DNA from 2 places in the Methylophilus sp. Leaf414 genome. Region 1 is predicted to be linked to the other one. Evidence: riboswitches for the same ligand, from Rfam matches in the RefSeq annotation. Region 1 holds a riboswitch; the other holds the start of a gene.
The links. A riboswitch is a leader RNA that binds a small molecule or an ion and turns the genes downstream of it on or off. The one in region 1 is predicted to bind thiamine pyrophosphate.

Region 1 (10,359 bases):
TCTTTAGGCATGAGACCCAATCTGCTATGTTAGAATGCAGTCTTTGTGACTAGCTTCAGAGTCAGGTGCTATGCCGCGACTCCCCTGTGACCAAATTTATGGCAATTATTCTGCATACACCCGAAGATATTGAAAAAATGCGCGTGGCTGGCCGGCTGGCTTCAGAGGTGCTGGACTACATCACGCCTTTTGTCGTCGCTGGCGTCACTACCAATAAACTGGATCAGTTATGCCATGACTATATCGTCAATGTGCAACAGGCCATTCCTGCGCCTCTCAATTATGCACCGGATGGTCACACACCTTACCCAAAATCAATATGCACTTCGATTAACCAGCAGATTTGTCACGGTGTGCCTAGTGAAAAAGAACTGAAAAATGGTGACATCGTTAACCTCGATATTACAGTAATCAAAGATGGTTACCATGGCGATACATCGCGCATGTTCCTCATTGGCGCCGTCTCACCACAGGCCAAGCGTTTATGCGAAATCACCTATCAGGCGATGTGGCGTGGTATCGAGAAAGTAAAACCTGGCAATACCCTGGGCGATGTCGGCTATGCGATTCAATCTTTCGCAGAAAAAAATGGCTACAGTGTGGTGCGTGAGTTTTGTGGCCACGGCATCGGCAAAAAATTTCATTGCGAACCACAGGTGCTGCATTACGGGAAGCCTGGCAGCGGCGTCACCCTTAAACCTGGCATGATTTTCACCATTGAGCCTATGATTAATGCCGGGCGGCGCGAGATCAAATTCATGTCTGATGGCTGGACAGTAGTGACTAAAGACCGCAGCCTGTCTGCACAATGGGAGCACACTATCGTCGTCACCGATGATGGTTTTGAAATCATGACCGTTTCCGACGGGTCTCCCCCACGTCCAACCCTGTAATATCCATTCCATACCATGCCAGTGATAGCCAAAGAACAACTCAAGCAGTGGCGTGAGTCGTTCCAGCGATCACAGCAACAGCTTGCTGCCGCTTATCTGGCAAAACCTAATGCCAAAGTCCTGTTACAGCAAAATACCCGCCAGCTGGACCAGCTATTACGTGACATCTGTATCGCATTCGAATTACCCGCGACAGTCAGCCTGATCGCTGTCGGCGGCTATGGCCGTGGCGACATGTTCCCGCATTCAGATATCGACCTGCTGATTTTAATGCCGGAAGAGTGCCCTGCTGCTTTGCAAACCGAGATTGAATCGCTGATTGGCGCCTTGTGGGATATCGGCCTTAATATTGGTCACAGCGTACGTTCGCTGAGCGAGTGTCTGGCTGAAGCGCAACTTGACGTGACGATTATGACCAACCTGCTGGAAGCACGCTGGCTCACAGGCCACAAGCCTGCTTTCAAAACCTTGATGCAATCATTGCATGCACAATTAGATAAACCGCGTTTCTTTGCGGAAAAGCTACGTGAGCAGCAGATCCGTTACTCAAAATTTCACGACACTGCTTACAACCTTGAACCAAACATCAAGGAAAGCCCGGGTGGCTTGCGTGATTTGCATATGATTTTATGGATAGCACAGAGTCAAGGACTAGGCCACGACTGGCAAGACCTGGTGCATACGGGTTTGCTCAGCCATGCACAGGCAAGACAACTCAAAAGCCACGAACGTTTACTGCAAAACTTGCGTATCCGCCTGCATTTGTTAGCCAAGCGACGCGAAGACCGGTTGGTATTCGACTTCCAGAATACCCTGGCTGAACAAATGGGTTACCAGACCACTACGCAAAAACGCGCCAGCGAACAGTTGATGCAAGGCTTTTACCGAAGCGCCAAAGCCATCATTATCGAAAACGAAGTCTTGCTGAAGCTGATGCATGCGCGTGTCACTCCCCAGAATGAGCCTGCGACGGTCATTGATCAAGATTTTGTCCTGTCGCATGGCCTGCTAAGCGCACAAGCGCCTGACTTGTTTCAACGCAAGCCCGAAGCTATTTTGCGCTGTTTTCAGTTGCTACAGCAACACCCTGCCATCGCAGGATTCAGCGCGCCATTAGTCAGGGCGTTACAGGCTGCGCAACCGTTGATTGACAACACGTTCCGTCAGCAATCGGTGAACAAGGCGTTATTCCTGCAAATTCTACAAGCCAAAGAAGGTGTCCACCGTAGCCTGCGGCGCATGAATCGCTACGGCATCCTGGGGCGCTACATCCCTGTGTTTGGCCGCGTCATCGCGCAGATGCAGCATGACTTGTTCCATGTGTATACCGTGGATGAACACACCATGAATGTGTTGCGCAACCTGCGCCGCTTTGCAAAACCTGAGTTGCGCCATGAGTTTCCATTGTGCAGCCAGTTATTTGCAGAATTTAGCCAGCCGCATTTGCTTTACCTGGCAGCTATTTTCCATGACATAGCCAAAGGTCGTGGTGGCGACCATTCTGTGCTTGGTACCATCGATGCCAAACGCTTCTGCCAAAAACATGGCTTACCCAAAGCAGACACTGACCTGGTCGCCTGGCTGGTTGAAGCACACCTGAAACTCTCCAGCACCGCACAGAAAAGTGATTTATCTGACCCTGATGTGATTGAAGCTTTCGCAAGACTGGTAGGCTCGGAGTATCGCCTGACGGCTTTGTATTTACTCACGGTGGCCGATATTCGGGGCACCAGCCCGAATGTGTGGAATGCATGGAAAGCCAAATTGCTGGAAAGCCTGTTTTTACAAACACGCCGCGTATTGCAGCAATCATTGAATACCGACGCACAACTAAGCCTGCGCAAGCAGGAAGTCCTGCAAAAACTCAGCAGCTTCAACATGAAAGAAGATTCAGTACTGCCGTTGTGGCAAGCGTTCGGCGAAAGCTATTTCAACCGATTTGACAGTGATGAAATCGCCTGGCAAAGCCGCTTGCTCATCCCGCATATGCTAACTGAAACCGCCATCGTGCGTGCCAGACTTAGCCCCAAAGGCGACGGCATCCAGGTCATGATTTATAGCCGGGACCAGAAAGAGATTTTTGCCCGTATTTGCCATTTTTTCGACAGCATGCAATACAACATCGTACAGGCCAGAATCTACACCACCGCTCATGGCTATGCGCTGGATAACTTCATTGTGCTGGAGCCTGACACGCATCAAATCAGTTACAACGGCTTGTTAAAGCATATTGAGCAAGGCCTGACTGAACAGCTTTCCGGCACCATAGCGATTCCAACGCCTATCCGGGGCCGCGTCAGCCGGCAGGTGAAACACATGCCATTAACAACGCAAATTTTCATTCGCCCTGCCAGTACGCACAACGACCAACAACAGTTTCAACAGCTGGATGTGATTGCCAATGACCGGCCTGGGTTACTTGCCTGTATGGCGCTGGCATTACTACACAATGATGTCGCTTTGCACAATGCCAAAATTAACACCTTGGGCAATCGGGTGGAAGATAGCTTTCTAATCTCAACCAGTGATGGAAAGCCACTTGATGATACTCAAATCGACGCATTGAAAGCGGCTTTTAGCGAGCTTTGATATTCTTCATACGGGATCACAGTACCCCACATACTCACCACATTCAACTGCATCCTATCCCTATCAATTTAGCCATTAAAAAAACTACAAATTTCATAAAGTTAAAAAATTATCGTATAAATTATTTGGTTAAACATTTCTACATTACACAGCAATATGAATGTGGCAAAAATACAAAAAGATGAAATTCATTGTTGCTGAAGACAGATCGGTCTAGCTTTATTTTTGCATTGCTTGCTATATTTTCAACCACTATAACTTATTATTTCTCGTGGTTAATGACAACAATGAAAACAGCCCATCTCATTGTATCCCTTATTATCGCAGCATCTTCAATATCACTCTCACAAGCTGGCACATTAGGAATCGCGGCCGGTAGTTATGATTTCGACGGTTCGCATTCTGCCGCTGACTTTCGCCTGGAATATGAGGCTGATTCCAATATATGGCTGGACAATCTTAAACCCTGGGCGGCTGTGCAAACCACCACCGACGGCACTATTTGGCTGGGAGGTGGATTGTTGTACGACTGGCAGTTTACTCAAACCTGGCATTTGAAACCCAGCCTGGGCGCCGGTTACTATAGCCGCGGCAGCAGCGATCTTGATCTGGGCCATCCGCTAGAGTTTCGTTCGCAATTGGAAATTGCCAAGGATATCAACGATCAACAAAGCCTTGGACTGGCAGTCAGCCACTTATCAAACGCCGATCTAGGCAATGAAAACCCTGGCGTTGAAGTATTAAGTGTTTATTGGCACTATAAATTCTAGCCTTAATATATCGATAGCACCGATTCATCAGCTTTATCCCCATACTCACGCCAGCGACTTGTGACCAGCGGATGATTTAAACCCGATGATGGCTTAAAATATAGCCTCACATGTTTACTTATCCGCAACTCACTCCACTCGAACAAGCCAGTTTACCGAAACTGATTGCCCAACCAAGTGCTATCCCGAATAAATTTGAGGATAGTACGCATCAGCTGTTTTATTGCCAAACGGCGGATGGTGAAATGGTGTTGAAAGTTTGCAATCAGACGAATATAGGAAAATCTCACTTCTGGCTAGGCGCAAACCGTTTATTTGCCGCTGACTTTCCAAACAGTTTGGGCACTATCCATTTGACGCACAATTTTTTGGAAAGAAATGGTGCCCTCACCGTGCCTGATTTTGCCTCAGCAAGTAGCAATCGATTTGTAATCAGCCGTTTTTTAACCGGGGAAGATGTAAAACCGGAGCTTATCGGCGATTTGTGGGTAATACAGTTAGCCGAACATATCGCAAAACTGCATCAATGCACATACGCCAGCTGGGGCAAGCTACATGCGCCGGAACTTTCTGCAAAAGACTGGGCCAGTCGTTTGCGGGAAACCCTAGTTTTTTTGCTTGAGCAGCACGACGCGCCCATTGCTGAACCGTTACTTACTGAAGTGTTAGCGCAAGCAAAAAATATCCAGGAAATCGAATTCGTCCCCGTGATGTTGGATTTGCGTTGGGATCAGTTCCGTTGTTTAAGCAACAATAATCTGGCGCTGATTGATCTTGATGCGTTCGTGATTGCACCACGTGCACTGGATTTGGTCTTACTTGAATATGTATTAACACCCGCGCAATTGGCTTTATTTAAGCAACATTATATTCAAACGCATAGCTGGCCTGACCACACTGCCAATACACTCTGCTACCAGCTACTGTTATTTTTGATGAATATACTGGGTGAAACTGATTTGGCAAAGTGGATGCAGCGTATATAAATCAATCACTTTTATCGCCTTTAGCATTCAAGCTTGTTGCCGGTAAAGCTTCACCCAACTGATAAAGCCTACAATCGCCAGGATAGTGTTCAGCACAAATAAAGCGGCAGTAGCGTAATAACCTGTTTGAATATACAAAAGCGTGGCAGCGCCATCAATCACCGCCCAATATAGCCAGTTCTCCAACACCTTCCTGGCGATCAGCCAGGTATTCATGACAGAAAAAACCGTCGTATATGCATCTAAGACAGGGCTTTGCGATTGTCCGCTTTTTTGCAAATAGGCACTTACCATAGCACTCACGACCACGCCGACAGCAATAAAACCAACATGCCAAAGCCAGGGCCAACGGCTGATCGATAACGTGTCAGTTTGCTTGCCATGTGTATGCCATAGCCAAAAGCCATAAATCGCCATACCCATATAATAGAAATTCAGCAGCGCCTGCATAGGAAGCTGACCTTCCCAAAACAGCGCGGTGTAAACCAGCGTGCTCAAGAAAGCAAACAGCCAGCACCACTGCGACTCTTTAGATGCCAGCAGAATATAGGCAACACCCATCAAGGCTGCGGCAATTTCCCATGAAGACATTTGCTGAAATGCAGTCAGGACAGGCTGAAGATTATCTTGGTTCATGGCTGGAAAGCACCTAAGAAGTTAACAAATGGTGGCTATACATCAACAACATCAGCCCTGTCAGTGCCGATAAACTTCATTACAAACACACTGTGTGGCAGCGCATTGAACACTGCTTCCATTTCCGCATCCAGGCAATCCATCACTTCGCGATATTCACCGAATACTTGCGTCGCCAGGCTGTTGCGCTTTACCACCAGATTTTTATTGACTTCGAGTTTATTAATAAACTCGAGAATAGGCTCTACATAACCTTCGGTTAAAGGGTATAAACTGATATCGACTGAAATACGCATATAAACTCCAACAAGTAAAATAGTTTAAAGGCCAGGGCGGCCTTTTGATTTAATAATCGTAAGTGACCGTGACACCAGCAACGCGTGGCTCGGCAAACTGAACGTATTTTTCATCTATAAAGTTTTTGGCCGGGTTGTTACCAAAGTAAAAACCGCGCGTGGCATAGTCTTTGTCCAATATGTTTCTCGCCCACACGTTGACTTTCCAGTGCTTATCGTACTTATACTCAGCACTGGCATTTAATAAGGCATAGCCGTTGGATTTTGCCTTGTGACTGTCTGAAAAGTAGAAGTCTGACTTACCCTCTACATTTGCGCGTAACGTCCAGGCTGCATTGGCATAAAACTCCGAACCGAGATTCAAGGTATATCTAGGTGCATGGGCTACTTGGCGGCCATCGTAGTTAATCGTTGTTGGTACACTGGCTACATTCTTAATAAAACTATAATTATCGAATGTTGCATCTAAGTATCCTAGTGAACCCAGCATGCGAAATTTATCAGTAACAAACCAGTCCACACTGGCTTCCAAGCCCTGATGTGTAGCTTTGGAAGCATTCTCATAAAACTCTACAAAACTGCCTGATCCAGGTATTTGTGCTGAGCTTTGTGTTTGCGCATCTAAACGCTTTGCATAAAACGCAGCCAGATTGGTAATCAAGGCCCCATCCAACCAACTGGATTTAAGTCCTGTTTCAAAATTCCACATATACTCAGTGTTAAACTGTCTTTGACTTTGAGGCAAACCAGCCTTGTTATTAATGCCCCCGGGCTTATAACCGCGCGTCAATGAGGTATAAAGGAGTTGATCCGCGTTAGCCTGGTAATTCAAGCCTAACTTGGCGCCCAATAGTGTTTCATTCACTTTTTTATGCAAACTGCTTGGTGCTAACTCTACGATGCCAGCATCAGAATATTTCGCCTTGAAATCCTCAACTCTCAAACCGGAAACCAAGGTTAATTTGTCTGTCAAATGACTATCAAATTGTCCGAATATCGCGGTATTTTCAGTTTTATAATCACCCGCCAATTGATTCAAGTAGGTAGGCCCATAGGTACTTCTGTAATCTGAAAAAGACTTAAAATTCTCATCTTGCACAAAGCGATAAATACCAACCGTCCAATCGGTTGTGCCGTTGAAAATACGGCCAGCCTTGTCAGATAACGCACGCAACTCAAACGAATAATTATCTCGGTCACGATTATACTTTTCACCATCAGTTGCTGTGCTCCAGTCACCATCAAAACTATAAGTCGATGAGGAGTTTAAATAAGTGGCTTCAGACTGAATAATCACCGCATCTGAGGCCTGCCAATTAGCCTTTACTCTAAAAGCATTGGTATTCTGTGTATCTGCACCTGGTTGATTAGATTTACTGCGCCTTGAGTTGTCTAAGGTAAATGCGTCATAACCGTTATTCACATTCACATGCATCAAGGTGAAATCTAAGGTTAAATCCTCGGTCGCAAATAACTTGAATTTACTGCGGAACGTTAATTCATCCTGTTTTTGCGTATCATCACGGCCTAAAGTGTCGTTCTGCATATAGCCATCAGATTTGTGAGTATAGATGGAAGCACGCCCGAGTAACTGATCCTCAACAATAGTGCCGCCAACTGCTACGCCAAAATTACGCGTGTTATATTCACCCACACCAGCCTGTGCACGCATTTTAAATTCTTTGGTAGGTTCAGCACTACGCATAGTAATCGCGCCAGCGATTGCATTGGGGCCAAACTTTGTACCTTGAGGTCCTTGCAGCACTTCTACAGAATCGATATCAAACAAGGTCGCGGCACCGCCAAGTCGGCTAAAGTCGATGCCATCAATGATCAGACCAACGGATGGATTCACAGGATTATCATATTGACTGAGTATCCCCATCCCGCGAATCTGGAAAAATCGCCCTCGCGATGCGCCTGCTGACACATTAACATTCGGTGCCAGATTCAAAACTTCTTCCAGATGCTGCGCGCTGCGCGCCTCTATGGTTTCTTTATCAATTTCAGTCAGGCTGACAGCGGTTTTCTGAGCGTTGCTAGGGCGGAAATCCGCACTCACCACAACGTCCTGGAGCTTCACTGCCTTATCATCTTCGGCGGCCAGCAATGGCGTGCTCAGTAAAAGCCCAATCAGGGACAAGGGTTTTGTAATCGGTTTCATGAAAATCCTTTCTATAAGACACATAAAAAGGACAGGGGGAGAGTGACAATGACGTGAGTAGGTTTGTTGAGGGACAACAAACCAAAAACATTTGCGTTGTAGATGCTCTGCCTGTCCCTACGCCAGCATTATCTGGGTCAGGTTCATTGGGTTTCTCACTAGCGCGAGATCTCAGGTGTTAGCCACCCCAAGGCGATTTGATTTTTCAATCAGGATGAGATTGTAGGTTGATATCGATTACTTTGCTAGAGAGTGATGCTGTATTGCGTTTAAATACTCTGCATACTTTGCAAAATTTAAAGATAAAGATTGATTCAATAAAAAAGCCCTGCGATGCAGGGCTTTTTTATTGAATACTTGCTACTACAATCTATTAGAAATGTTTGTAGTGTTTTTTCAATTGCTTTACAACTTCCCACTGGGATTTCAGGCCTTTTGGAAACTCAACGTAGTCACCAGCTTTGATTGTTACTGTGTCGCCACCTTGTGGAGTCACTTTGAATTCGCCTTCCAACACGTAAGCTTTTTCAGTCGCAGTGAAATCCAGAGGGAATTTTGAAGGTGCGCAATCCCAGGTATTCCAGCTTTTTACGCCCAGGTCATTCAATTTTTCTTCAGATGGATTGTGGTCGATGATGATTTGAGTCATGACATATTCCTTAATAAATTAAAGTGATTATAAAACTTTAAATAGAAATGCCGCATTTATGCGGCATCTTGGTAACTGGCGGAAGAGGTGAGATTCGAACTCACGGAGGGCGTGAACCCTCGACAGTTTTCAAGACTGTAGCATTAAACCGCTCTGCCACTCTTCCGGAAGGCAGAATTATAGCAAACAATCAGTCGTCTGGAAGTGTTATTCCAGGAAAAAGTACATCATTAAAGCCAAATTTTGTTAGATCGCGGATACGCATGGGGTAAAGTATGCCAAAAAGATGATCACATTCGTGCTGCACTACCCTTGCATGGAAACCGCTGACAGTGCGATCTATCACGTTACCTTGCGGGTCAAAACCTTTATAACGTAAATGCTGAAACCTTGGAACAACACCACGCATGCCGGGTACCGACAAGCACCCTTCCCAGCCATCTTCCTCTTCGTTTCCAACAGGTATGAGCTCAGGATTAATTAGGATGGTAAATGGCACTTCCTCAGCATCCGGGTAACGCGGATTTTTGCCGACACCGAACATGACCACCTGCAGACTCACGCCAATTTGAGGCGCGGCAATCCCGGCACCATTCATCTCGGTCATGGTGTCATGCATGTCTTGTATTAATGCATGCAAGTCTGTTGTATCAAACTCGGTGACTTTTTCAGCCACTTGATACAACACCGGGTCGCCCATTCTGAGCACTGGTTTAATAGCCATGATCAGGCTCCATTACATATATCGAAAAATAGATCATGCGGTCGCGCAGTTGTGGTCAGATAAATATTGCGCAATCACACACTTCACTTTTTCCATGGTTTGCTGCAATAAAGGCATCACCTGCTCAAAATGAATGGCTTGCGCGCTATCGCCGCGACCGGCAGCAAAATTAGCTACCGGGCAAAGCGCGGCATAGGAAACACCCAGCTCGCGTGCTAACACCGCCTCCGGCATACCAGTCATACCCACAACGGTTGCGCCATCTCGTTCATATCGGTCAATTTCAGCGGCGGTTTCCAGTCGGGGCCCTTGTACGCAGGCATAAACGCCACCTTCCACCAATCCACAGCCTGCATCAAGAGCTGCTTTCTGGCAGCGCTCACGCATGGTTTGCGAATAAGGCTGGGTGAAATCAATGTGCCTTACCGGCAACTCCACACCGTCGTGGTAGGTGTTATCCCGGCCATAGGTGTAATCCAGAATCTGGTTAGGCAAAACGATATCGCCAGGAATAAGGTTTTGTGAAATACCCCCTACTGTCGCTACTGCCAGCAAGTCTCTCACACCTACCGAATGCAACGCCCAGATATTAGCGCGGTAATTGACTGCATGTGGTGGAATGGTATGTCCGCCGCCGTGTCGCGCCAGGAAA
Region 2 (10,359 bases), on a different contig from region 1:
CCAGACATGTGGTGCAGGTGTTATATGGCGGCAGGACTGCCGATATGTGGTGGGCACAGAACAGTAAAGCGATACTTAAGCTCGACAATGTCACGGTAATTAATCTGCCTGATACCGAGCAACTGGCGGCAGCTGCGGCTAGAAGCCTCTCGATCAGCTTTACAATCCAGGACCAGCAAATACTGGTGAGTTATGAAGGCGGTAGTTTCGAGCTGGAAGTTGTCCGCTTGAAAGAAGTTGAGTGAGACAATCACTGCATTGATACTAAAAAGCCAGCACTGCTGGCTTTTTATTATGGAAACAAATGATGCTCGGCAGGCCATATCCCAGTGTAAATAGCCTCCGGATGGCGGCTGGCTAAACGGCGGCGAATCTCATTCAGCCTGCGCAATGGCACTGACACAATCATCAGTACATTACCCTGTTCCATCGCGCTTTTATACGACCTGATACGATAACTGGGCGCCGCTGTTGCCACCGCAGCTGCCCAGGCAGCACAAGCCAACGCGCCTAATATGATGCAGTAGGGGATCACGGTGAGCGAAACTTCGCCAAACCACCACGGCACCATATAAGCCAATACGCCACCAAGCAAACCAAATAAAGCGCCGAACAAAAAACCGCCCATGGCGCTATAAATAACATCGGATTTTTCCATGGCGACTGCTTTAGGCAAATTACCCAATTCCTGCTCTTTTTCGGCATGAAAATGGATGTGGTTTTCGTCAATTCTATCCAACAGCAACTCATCCATCATGATGTGGGCAGTGTTGATATTAGGCAAAACAAAATAGAGCTTTCGTCTCATTACGTTCTCGTCATCGATTCACATCATGTTGTAATTTTTGATAAGGTATCAGCCCAAAGATTCACTTTTTAACACATGTGAAAGTGCAACTCACTTTTCGATTCAAACCAAGGAATCACGTACTAACTGCTTAATTTATCGATATTTTTAATCTTCGAGCCTACCCATCCACACACTCTTAAGCTTGCTCAACTTGTAGCGCAGCCCTGCACCTTCGTTAGAAAGCGCGTCCAGGAATAGCGATAACCTTCTGGATTTAATCACTGTGTAAAACGTAAGCAGGCTAACCGGGATAAACACCAGTGCAAAATAAGCCACCTTTTCCATCAAATTGCTTTGGGTAAGATCTATCAGGTTCATGCCCAGCAGTCCGCTGGTCATGGTGCCGATCAGGCCCAGAATGGTGACTACTGTAAGTCGCACCACGGTATCGGCCTGGCGTTTGATTTCTTCGCCTTCCAGATATTCCGCCATATCCATAATGCGGCGGCGGGTTTTTTCAAACAGGCTCACAGAATCCAGCTGTTTCAGCATCAGGGTAAACAGGTCTTTGGCGACTGCCTGGTCTGACACATTCTCAAACCAGTAGCGGTGCGTAAATCTTAAAAATACTGCCGTTGCATGGCGGATGCGCGCGCGGAACGCCTTGACCGAGTCTTCTCGTTGGATATCCAGCCGGCTGATGGCTTGCACCATGCGGTCAGACAGCATCAGCAGGGCCGCTTTCTGGAAATGCGCAATCAGGAACAGCAGGAAATACTGGTTTTGGTAATGGCGCTTGATACCGGTTTTCTCATTGGTAAAAACACGGTGCTGATGGCTCCCAACCACCACAAAATTTTGCCCGGTGCACATGATGCGCGTTGTGCTCCATGGGTCTACGCGTGACTCATCCCAGTAGCGGTCATAGCAGTTGTTTTTTTCAAACTCCTGCAAAAAGTGTTCGGTAAAGGGCAAAGTTTCTGAATGCCAGGGCTGGCATACCAGGCCCAGGCGGATCATATCACCGCGGCTGAGCTGGCTGACATCATCAAAAGACAGGTAAGCCATCAGCGGCATGCGCTGATACTCTATTTCACGGTAGCGTAGCGCGCCCTGCTGCCCGGAATAATGCGGCACCAATGGATGCAGCAACGCCAGCCAATGTAAAGACACGCACGGCACATGGTTTTCTTTCACATAAGCAAGGTAGCGCCCCTTGTCTTCATAATCCGAGCGGGCAATGACCCCACCCTGTTTATCCAGCCATTCAATGCGCTCTGCGCAGTGTCCGCCTTCGCCGGTATCATCCCAATAGTTGGGATAGGTTCGGCCCAGACGGTAAAGAATCTCCATGGCAGATTTTAATGGCAAGTCGTTGCCGGTAACTTCGAAAGCCAGCATCGCGACATCGATGTCAAAAAAGAAATAAAGCTCTACATGCGAAACCCGTAGTAGCAGGCTTTCGGGTTCGTCATGCAATTTAATGCGGACATGGCTGATATCGCTGCGGGTAAAAATATGGATAGGCGACTCGCCATAGCCACCCGCTTCGCGACCGTGGCGGCCTTCGCCGTATAAAAAACGCTGCGCAAATGGCAAGAAGGTGACGAACTCCTGATAGCGTGCTTCGCTTAAGTGAGGCGAATCCTGTAAAAATTCGTCCTTTATTTCCACCCATTTCGACTCAGGGTCGGCGCTTAAGGTCTTCCACGGGCAATGCATGGCATAGGGATCGCTGTTTTCCGTCATCAGCTGTATCGGCCACAACAATGTTTGCCGGAAGTCTCTTACGATGCTGCTTTGCAGGTTATCTGCCATCATGCAACCCTATATGCGCTGTGTAGACTGTAGACTATATCGCGTAAACACTGATTTGAATGTTGAGAAAAAGCCTAGCTTTGCTCATTAAATAAGCAAATTTAAAGCAATAAAAAACCGGCGGTTAGCCGGTTTTATTTACAGGGTTTGTACAACCTTTTGGGCAATCAAACTTTCTGGTAAACCTCGCTGCCTTTTTTCACGAACTCTATCGCTTTTTCCTGCATGCCTTTTTGCAAAGCGGCCTGCTCATCCACGCCCAGTTTATCCGCATAGTCGCGTACATCCTGCGTGATCTTCATCGAGCAGAAATGCGGGCCGCACATAGAGCAAAAGTGTGCTTGCTTCGCGCCCTCCTGCGGCAGGGTTTCATCATGGAATTCCTTGGCTTTTTCAGGGTCCAGGCCAAGGTTGAACTGGTCTTCCCAGCGGAATTCAAAACGTGCTTTGGATAAAGCATTGTCACGAATCTGCGCGCCCGGGTGGCCTTTGGCCAAATCGGCAGCATGGGCTGCAATCTTGTAAGTGATAATACCAACACGCACATCTTCTTTGTCCGGCAGGCCTAAATGCTCTTTCGGTGTCACATAACAGAGCATGGCACAGCCATACCAGCCTATCATCGCCGCACCAATCCCGGAAGTGATATGGTCATAGCCAGGCGCAATGTCAGTGGTCAATGGGCCCAAAGTGTAAAACGGGGCTTCACCACAATGCTCCAGTTGCAGATCCATGTTTTCCTTGATCAGGTGCATAGGTACGTGACCTGGGCCTTCGATCATGCACTGTACATCATGTTTCCAGGCGATCTGCGTCAGCTCACCCAGGGTTTTCAGCTCGGCAAATTGCGCTTCGTCGTTGGCGTCGTAGATAGAACCAGGACGCAGGCCATCGCCCAGCGAAAACGACACATCGTACTGCTTCATGATCTGGCAGATATCTTCAAAATGCTCATACAGGAATGACTCTTTATGATGCGCCAGGCACCATTTCGCCATGATAGAACCACCGCGCGATACGATGCCGGTCATACGCTTGGCCGTCATGGGGATATAAGCCAGGCGGACACCGGCATGGATCGTAAAGTAATCCACGCCCTGCTCTGCCTGCTCGATCAAGGTGTCGCGGAAGATTTCCCAGGTCAGGTCCTCAGCCTTGCCGTTCACTTTTTCCAGCGCCTGGTAGATAGGCACGGTACCGATAGGCACTGGTGAATTACGGATAATCCATTCGCGGGTTTCATGGATGTTTTTACCAGTGGACAGATCCATCACAGTATCACCGCCCCAACGCGTACCCCACACCATTTTCTCTACTTCTTCAGAGATGGAAGAACCCAGTGCGGAATTCCCGATATTGGCGTTGATTTTAACCAGGAAATTACGGCCAATGATCATGGGCTCGATTTCGGGGTGGTTGATATTGGAAGGGATAATCGCACGGCCACGTGCCACTTCGTCACGCACGAATTCAGGCGTGATTACAGATGGAATACTGGCACCGTAATTCTGGCCAGGATGCTGCGTTTGTAGCAATTCGCTCATGTTTTCACGACGCTGGTTTTCGCGGATGGCGATAAATTCCATCTCCGGCGTGATGATGCCCTTGCGTGCATAGTGCATCTGGCTGACATTCATGCCAGCTTTGGCACGCAGCGGTTTGCGATGCAGGTTGAAACGCATTTGCGACAACTCGGGATCAATCAGACGTTGCTGACCGAACTCAGAGGTCGGGCCATCCAGCTGCTCTACATCGCCACGTTCCATAATCCATTGCGCGCGCAAAGCAGGCAAACCGTTACGGATATCAATCTCTACTGCTGGGTCGGTATAAGGGCCGGAAGTGTCATATACCACTACCGGGGGGTTAACATCACCGCCAAAACTGGAAGGCGTATCACTCAGCGAGATTTCACGGAACGGCACCTGGATGTCCGGACGTGAACCTTGTATGTAGATTTTGCGTGACTTAGCGAAAGGTTTGGTAGCCCCTTCATCAACTTTGGCATCCGCGTTGACGAATTTGATATTTTTGCTTTGAGAAATCTGGGATTGCGGAGTCTGGGACTGAAGGTTTTTGTCTATGGCGTTCATTGGCATCCTTAAAAGATAAAGACGTAAGGATGCGCGGAGATATGCATTCCCTACGGCGGAATAACCCGCATCAGGTTCGAAGGGTAACTCTCACTGTAAAAACTTCGAATGAAATGAAGGATTTACAGACCCCTAGCAAGGAACGAATTGTGCGCGAAAACGCCGGAGAACGCAAGTTTTCATGCATTGAATAATGCCGCATATTGACAGACAGACAGATCTGTCTACAATCACATTTCCCCACACAATAACAATATGGGAAACCCTTTTAAATCAGAGCTCAGGAGAGAAAAATGGACGTCTTATTGATTGGCGCAGTCGCTTGTACTAGCGCTTTAATTTTATCCGCATGGTTGATGACTTTTGCACGCTGGTTTCCTATTCAGGGAATCGATGGCGGCTTTCTGGTCGATTACAAAACCATGATCCGTGCCCACGTGGATTACGCCTTGATGGCACTTTTCCAACTTGGCTTTTTTGCTGCATCCAAAACCGCTGGCATTGAATTACATCATTTTGCCTGTGTCTGTATGGCTATCGGCGGCTTTACCAACCCGACCATTTTCACCATTGCGGCATTTGATACCGATTTCTGGAGCAAAATGAAATGGAAGGTATTTTCTGCCATCAGTTTTATGCTGACCACCATCGGCTTTATGACGATTTGTTACCAGCTGATTTGTCACGTGCTGTGTCATTAACCACCTGAAAATCAGCACTGCCTGCCCCAGAAAAACCCTGCATCTGCGGGGTTTTCTGCTTTTCCGACACATGCAAAATACCGATGTATTTCAATCACCTAAATGGTGAAATAGCCTTTAAAAACAGCATTGTTCTCAATATTATTTATCGTGTGCACAAGATAAAATATCGCTAGCACGATTAACATTTTTTATTGAGGGCCATCACCGCATGGATTGGTACAGTATTTTCTTTTTCAGGGAAGGATCGCCCACCGCCCTGCTCTATGGAACTTATAATCCATGGCTAGTGATACTATCCGCGCTGGTAGCCATCGGCACCTCGGTGCTGGCGCTACAGCTAACCCGCATTTCACAAAAACAAACTTCGCTGGTGTCACAGAAGTTTTCCATTATCGCCAGCTCAATCTCGCTTGGAGCAGGCATTTGGGCCATGCATTTTATCGGCATGCTGGCCTACGAAATCTGCACAAAAGTCACTTACAACCCGGAAGTCACCATGATTTCGATGATGCCCGGCATCCTGGCATCCTATTACGCACTCAACCTGATGACAGAGAACCAGCTTGATTACAGTAAACTGATTAAAGGTGGACTCTCAGTCGGCACCGGCATCGGTGCCATGCATTACACCGGCATGCTGGCTATGAAAATGGAGCCTGTGCTCAAATTTGATCTGGCCTGGGTATTGATGTCTGTCTTTGTGGTGATCAGTTTGGCCACCCTTTCATTATGGACAGGTATTTTCCTTAACCAGACAGGCAAGCTGCCAGCCAAAGTAAGCATCTTGCTAGGCGGCGCGTTAATGGGCAGTGCCATTACCGCCATGCATTATACCGGCATGGCCTCTGCGCGCTTTATCGGGCAGGCACAATCCGGTTTCAATCCTGAGAATAACCAATCCATTTCACTGGCACTAGGCATTACGCTGGTCACCATATTGATAGGCATCATTGCCGCGGCAATCAATGTGCTGATCAGTTACCGACAGGCCCTGGCGAGTGTTCAGGTCAGCGAAACCAGATTATCGACTATTTTGAATACTGCGGTGGATGGCATTGTCACAATCGACACCAGCGGTCAGATTATTTCCTGCAACGAAGCGGTGGAGCGGCTGTTTGGTTGGCAAAAATCCGACATTGAGGGCCAAAACATTTCGATGTTAATGCCCGAACCCGACTTTAAAAATCGCTGGCGTTATTTTAAAACCAATGCTGTAAGTGCGCAGGCGCTAGGCGAAGGCCACGATCTAGATGCCATCAAAAAAGATGGTACGTTATTCCCCATTCGCCTGGCAATGGGCGAGGTCAAGCTGCCGAATGAAAGATTATTTGTTGGATTTATTACCGACCTCACGCAGCGTAAAACGATTGAAAAAGTAATCCGCGAAAAAGATCAGCAGATCCGCTCCATGATGAACAACATCCCCGGCGTGACGTTCCGCTGCAATCTGGATGAGAACTGGAGTATGCGTCTGATCAGCGATGCTGCGCTGGAAATGACCGGCTGGGCAGTTGAAGACTTCCTGAATGGGTCAGTTAACTTTGCGCAATTGATTCATCCCGACGATGCCCAGCGGATCCAACCAATCGTGGAAGCAGCGGTTGGCAACCGTACCAACTATGCGATTGAATACAGGATTACTGACCGCAATGGTAATGAAAAGTGGATATCGGAGTTTGCCTCCGCCATTTACAGCAACGATGGTAGGGCCGAGGCACTTGACGGGGTTATGCTAGACGTGACCGAATCCAAACACAAAAATGCGGAGTTTGAAGGGATTGCCAATGCCATTAATAACTCCACCAGCATGGCCGAGTTCAGCATTGATGGTTTCGTGCTGAACGCCAACCGCAGCTTTCTGGACTTGCTCGGTTATGAGCTGGTTGAAATCCGCGGCCGCCATCATTCCATCCTTTGTCCACCCGACTTTGTCTCCACAGACCGCTATAAACAAAAGTGGATTTCGCTTAAAAAAGGTGAGTTTGTGCATGGCGAATTCTTGCGCTATGGCAAACATGGTAAGCAAATCTGGATTCATGCCTCCTACAGCCCGATCCGCAATATAGATGGCAAGGTTATTAAAGTGGTGATGTTTATGATCGACATCAGTGAACGCAAACAGATGGAACAGGAAATGCTGCTGGCCAAGGATAAGGCCGAAGAGGCGGCCAATGTAAAAAGCACTTTCCTGGCCAATATGAGTCATGAAATCCGCACACCGATGAACTCGATTATCGGTTTCAGTGAATTGCTGCTCGACACCGCCATGCAGCAGGAGCAACGCAATTACTTGTCGACCATCAGCCAGTCGGCCAAGTCCCTGCTGCATTTGCTGAATGACATTCTCGATAGCGCCAAGCTGGAAAAAGGCATGCTGGAACTGGAAATACTGGATTTCTCCATGCGAGAACTGGTCGATAGCGTGATTTCATCGTTGTGGCTGCAAGCACGTAAAAAGCAGATCGAATTAAAGTTATCACTGGATCCGCAAGCCGCTGGTTATTACAAAGGTGCTGAACATCGCATCCGCCAGGTGTTAACCAATCTGCTCGGTAACGCGGTCAAGTTTACCGAATCCGGCTATGTCGAATTAAAAGTCTACCCCACGCCACATGGAGAAATACAGTTTGACCTGATAGATACTGGCATCGGCATTGATGCCGATCGTCTGGAAAGCATATTCGCGCCTTTCACCCAGGCGGATGCCACCATGAGTCGCCGTTTTGGCGGCACCGGACTAGGCACTACGATTAGTAAACAGCTGGTGGAACTGATGAATGGCCGTATCACGGCCGCCAGCACGCTGGGGCAAGGTAGTTGCTTTAGTGTCACCCTGCCTTTAGCAGAGGGCACGCGCAAAGAGAGCCCGATTGAGCTTAATCCCAGCCAGAATTTCCTGCCTTCACTGAATATTCTGGCAGCTGATGATATTGAACAAAATCGCAAACTGTTACATATCATGCTCGAGAAACAGGGCCATAGAGTCACACTGGCCACCAACGGCCAAGAAGTCATAGACGCCCTGCAAACACGGGCATTTGATATTATTTTGATGGATGTACAGATGCCGGTGGTCGATGGCTTAACCGCCAGCATCCGCATTCGCGAGATGGAACGCGAAGCAGGCTGGGATAGAACACCGATTATCGCCTTGACTGCCAGCGTTCTGGAGCAGGACCGTTTAGCAGCCAAACAGGCCGATATGGATGGATTCAGTTCCAAACCTATTGAATTACCGCTATTGCTGGCCGAAATGGCGCGGGTGCTGCATGGCGTGACGGTCTCACCACCCGCGACTCACATTGAGCAAACCATGACCCAGCAAGATATCGACCTCAATAAAGGCGTGATGTTGTGGGGCGACATACAGATTTATTTGCATGAGGTCGGCCAATATTTGCTGGAAACGCCAAGGCACATAGATAACTTAACCGACGCTATACAGGCGAATGACCCTGCAACATTAAAGCTCATCGCACATGCCAATAAAGGCGTGAGCGCCAATCTTGCGCTACCGAAAATGCAGTCTATTTATCATGCACTGGAACATATCACAGAAGAAACCTGGCAAGAATCTGGGGCATTGATTGAGAAGTTACAGACATTTGCCCAAGCATTGCAGCAGGCGTTTACTTCATTGCAAGACTTGCAACCAGCAATTGTTGAAAAACCGGCTGCCAGTGAAGAAACGGATATAAACCAGATCATCAGCTGGTTGAAAGCACTACGCACGTTGGCTGCCATGGCGGAACTGGATGATGCGCTGGCAAACAAACTGATGCGGCATGCCCCTGCCGACTGGCGCGAAGCAAGCAATGCCATTGTGCAATCTCTGAACGAGTTTGATTTTGAACAAGCAGTGATGCAGATCGACCAACTACTGGAGACCCAGACACAAGGAACACCTTCATGACGGATTATATTACTCAGCAACCGCGGATTCTGATTGTCGACGACGAACCGCTCAACCTGAAAGTACTCAAGCAAGTTTTGCAGGACGACTATCGCTTAAGCTTTGCCAAAAATGGTATGGATGCACTGGAGCTGGTGAAAAAAGAAAAGCCGCGGCTGATTTTGCTCGACGTCATGATGCCTGGCATGACCGGTTTTGAAGTCTGCAAACAGTTGAAAGATGACCCTGACACCCAGACCATCCCGGTGATTTTTGTCACCGCGCTGGCGGATGAAGCCGATGAGTCGCAAGGATTTAAAGCCGGTGGCGTTGATTATATTAACAAGCCGATTTCACCTGCTATTGTGCGGGCGCGCGTCAAAACCCATTTGTCACTGATTCATATCGACGAGTTGAAAAGCACGCACCTGGAACTGATCCAACGCCTGGGACGTGCAGCAGAATTCAAGGACAATGAAACCGGTATGCATGTGATACGCATGAGCCATGTCTCAGGCAGGATAGCGCTAGAAATGGGCATGGATGCAGGCTTTGCCGAACAACTGGTACATGCAGCGCCTATGCATGACATCGGCAAAATTGGTATCCCCGACCAGGTACTACTTAAACCCGGCAAACTGGATGAGGAGGAGCTAGCTACCATGCGTACCCATCCTCAACTGGGGGCAGATATCCTGGATAAATCCACTTCACCGCTGATCAAACTGGCCTATACCGTCGCCTTGTATCACCATGAAAAATGGGATGGTACCGGCTACCCATATGGTTTAAAAGGGGAAGAGATTCCGATTGAAGCCCGCATTGTGGCCATCGCCGATGTGTTTGATGCGCTCCTGAGCAAACGCCCTTACAAAGAGGCCTGGCCAATTGATAAGGTAGTAGAAGAAATCAAATCACAAAGCAACCGACACTTTGACCCGGCGGTGGTAGAAGCCCTGCTGAACTGTTTACCAGATTTGATCGCCATTAACGCAAAATGGCGCGAAGAGTAATCTTCACGCCATCTTTTTCCTGTTAAACCTCAACCCTCTCGCCAATCAG

Region 2: linked by a shared signal. The riboswitch ahead of thiC (phosphomethylpyrimidine synthase ThiC) and the one ahead of ASG24_RS01860 (TonB-dependent receptor) in region 1 are both predicted to bind thiamine pyrophosphate.

Annotation. Positions count from the first base shown of each region.
Region 1 is NZ_LMQQ01000001.1:388,329-398,687, forward strand. Features, by position in the region: gene map (type I methionyl aminopeptidase) at 99-893, shown strand; gene ASG24_RS01835 ([protein-PII] uridylyltransferase) at 909-3,482, shown strand; gene ASG24_RS01840 (acyloxyacyl hydrolase) at 3,770-4,252, shown strand; gene ASG24_RS01845 (hypothetical protein) at 4,363-5,238, shown strand; gene pnuC (nicotinamide riboside transporter PnuC) at 5,266-5,874, opposite strand; gene ASG24_RS01855 (YkoF family thiamine/hydroxymethylpyrimidine-binding protein) at 5,910-6,170, opposite strand; gene ASG24_RS01860 (TonB-dependent receptor) at 6,220-8,334, opposite strand; TPP riboswitch at 8,431-8,534, opposite strand; gene ASG24_RS01865 (cupin domain-containing protein) at 8,708-8,983, opposite strand; tRNA gene ASG24_RS01870 (tRNA-Ser) at 9,060-9,149, opposite strand; gene def (peptide deformylase) at 9,174-9,707, opposite strand; gene ASG24_RS01880 (S-methyl-5'-thioinosine phosphorylase) at 9,741-10,359, opposite strand, start outside.
Region 2 is NZ_LMQQ01000002.1:237,032-247,390, reverse strand. Features, by position in the region: gene ASG24_RS05585 (YaeQ family protein) at 1-245, shown strand, start outside; gene ASG24_RS05580 (hypothetical protein) at 293-808, opposite strand; gene ASG24_RS05575 (hypothetical protein) at 956-2,611, opposite strand; gene thiC (phosphomethylpyrimidine synthase ThiC) at 2,776-4,701, opposite strand; TPP riboswitch at 4,731-4,845, opposite strand; gene ASG24_RS05565 (hypothetical protein) at 4,995-5,402, shown strand; gene ASG24_RS05560 (PAS domain S-box protein) at 5,614-9,318, shown strand; gene ASG24_RS05555 (two-component system response regulator) at 9,315-10,310, shown strand.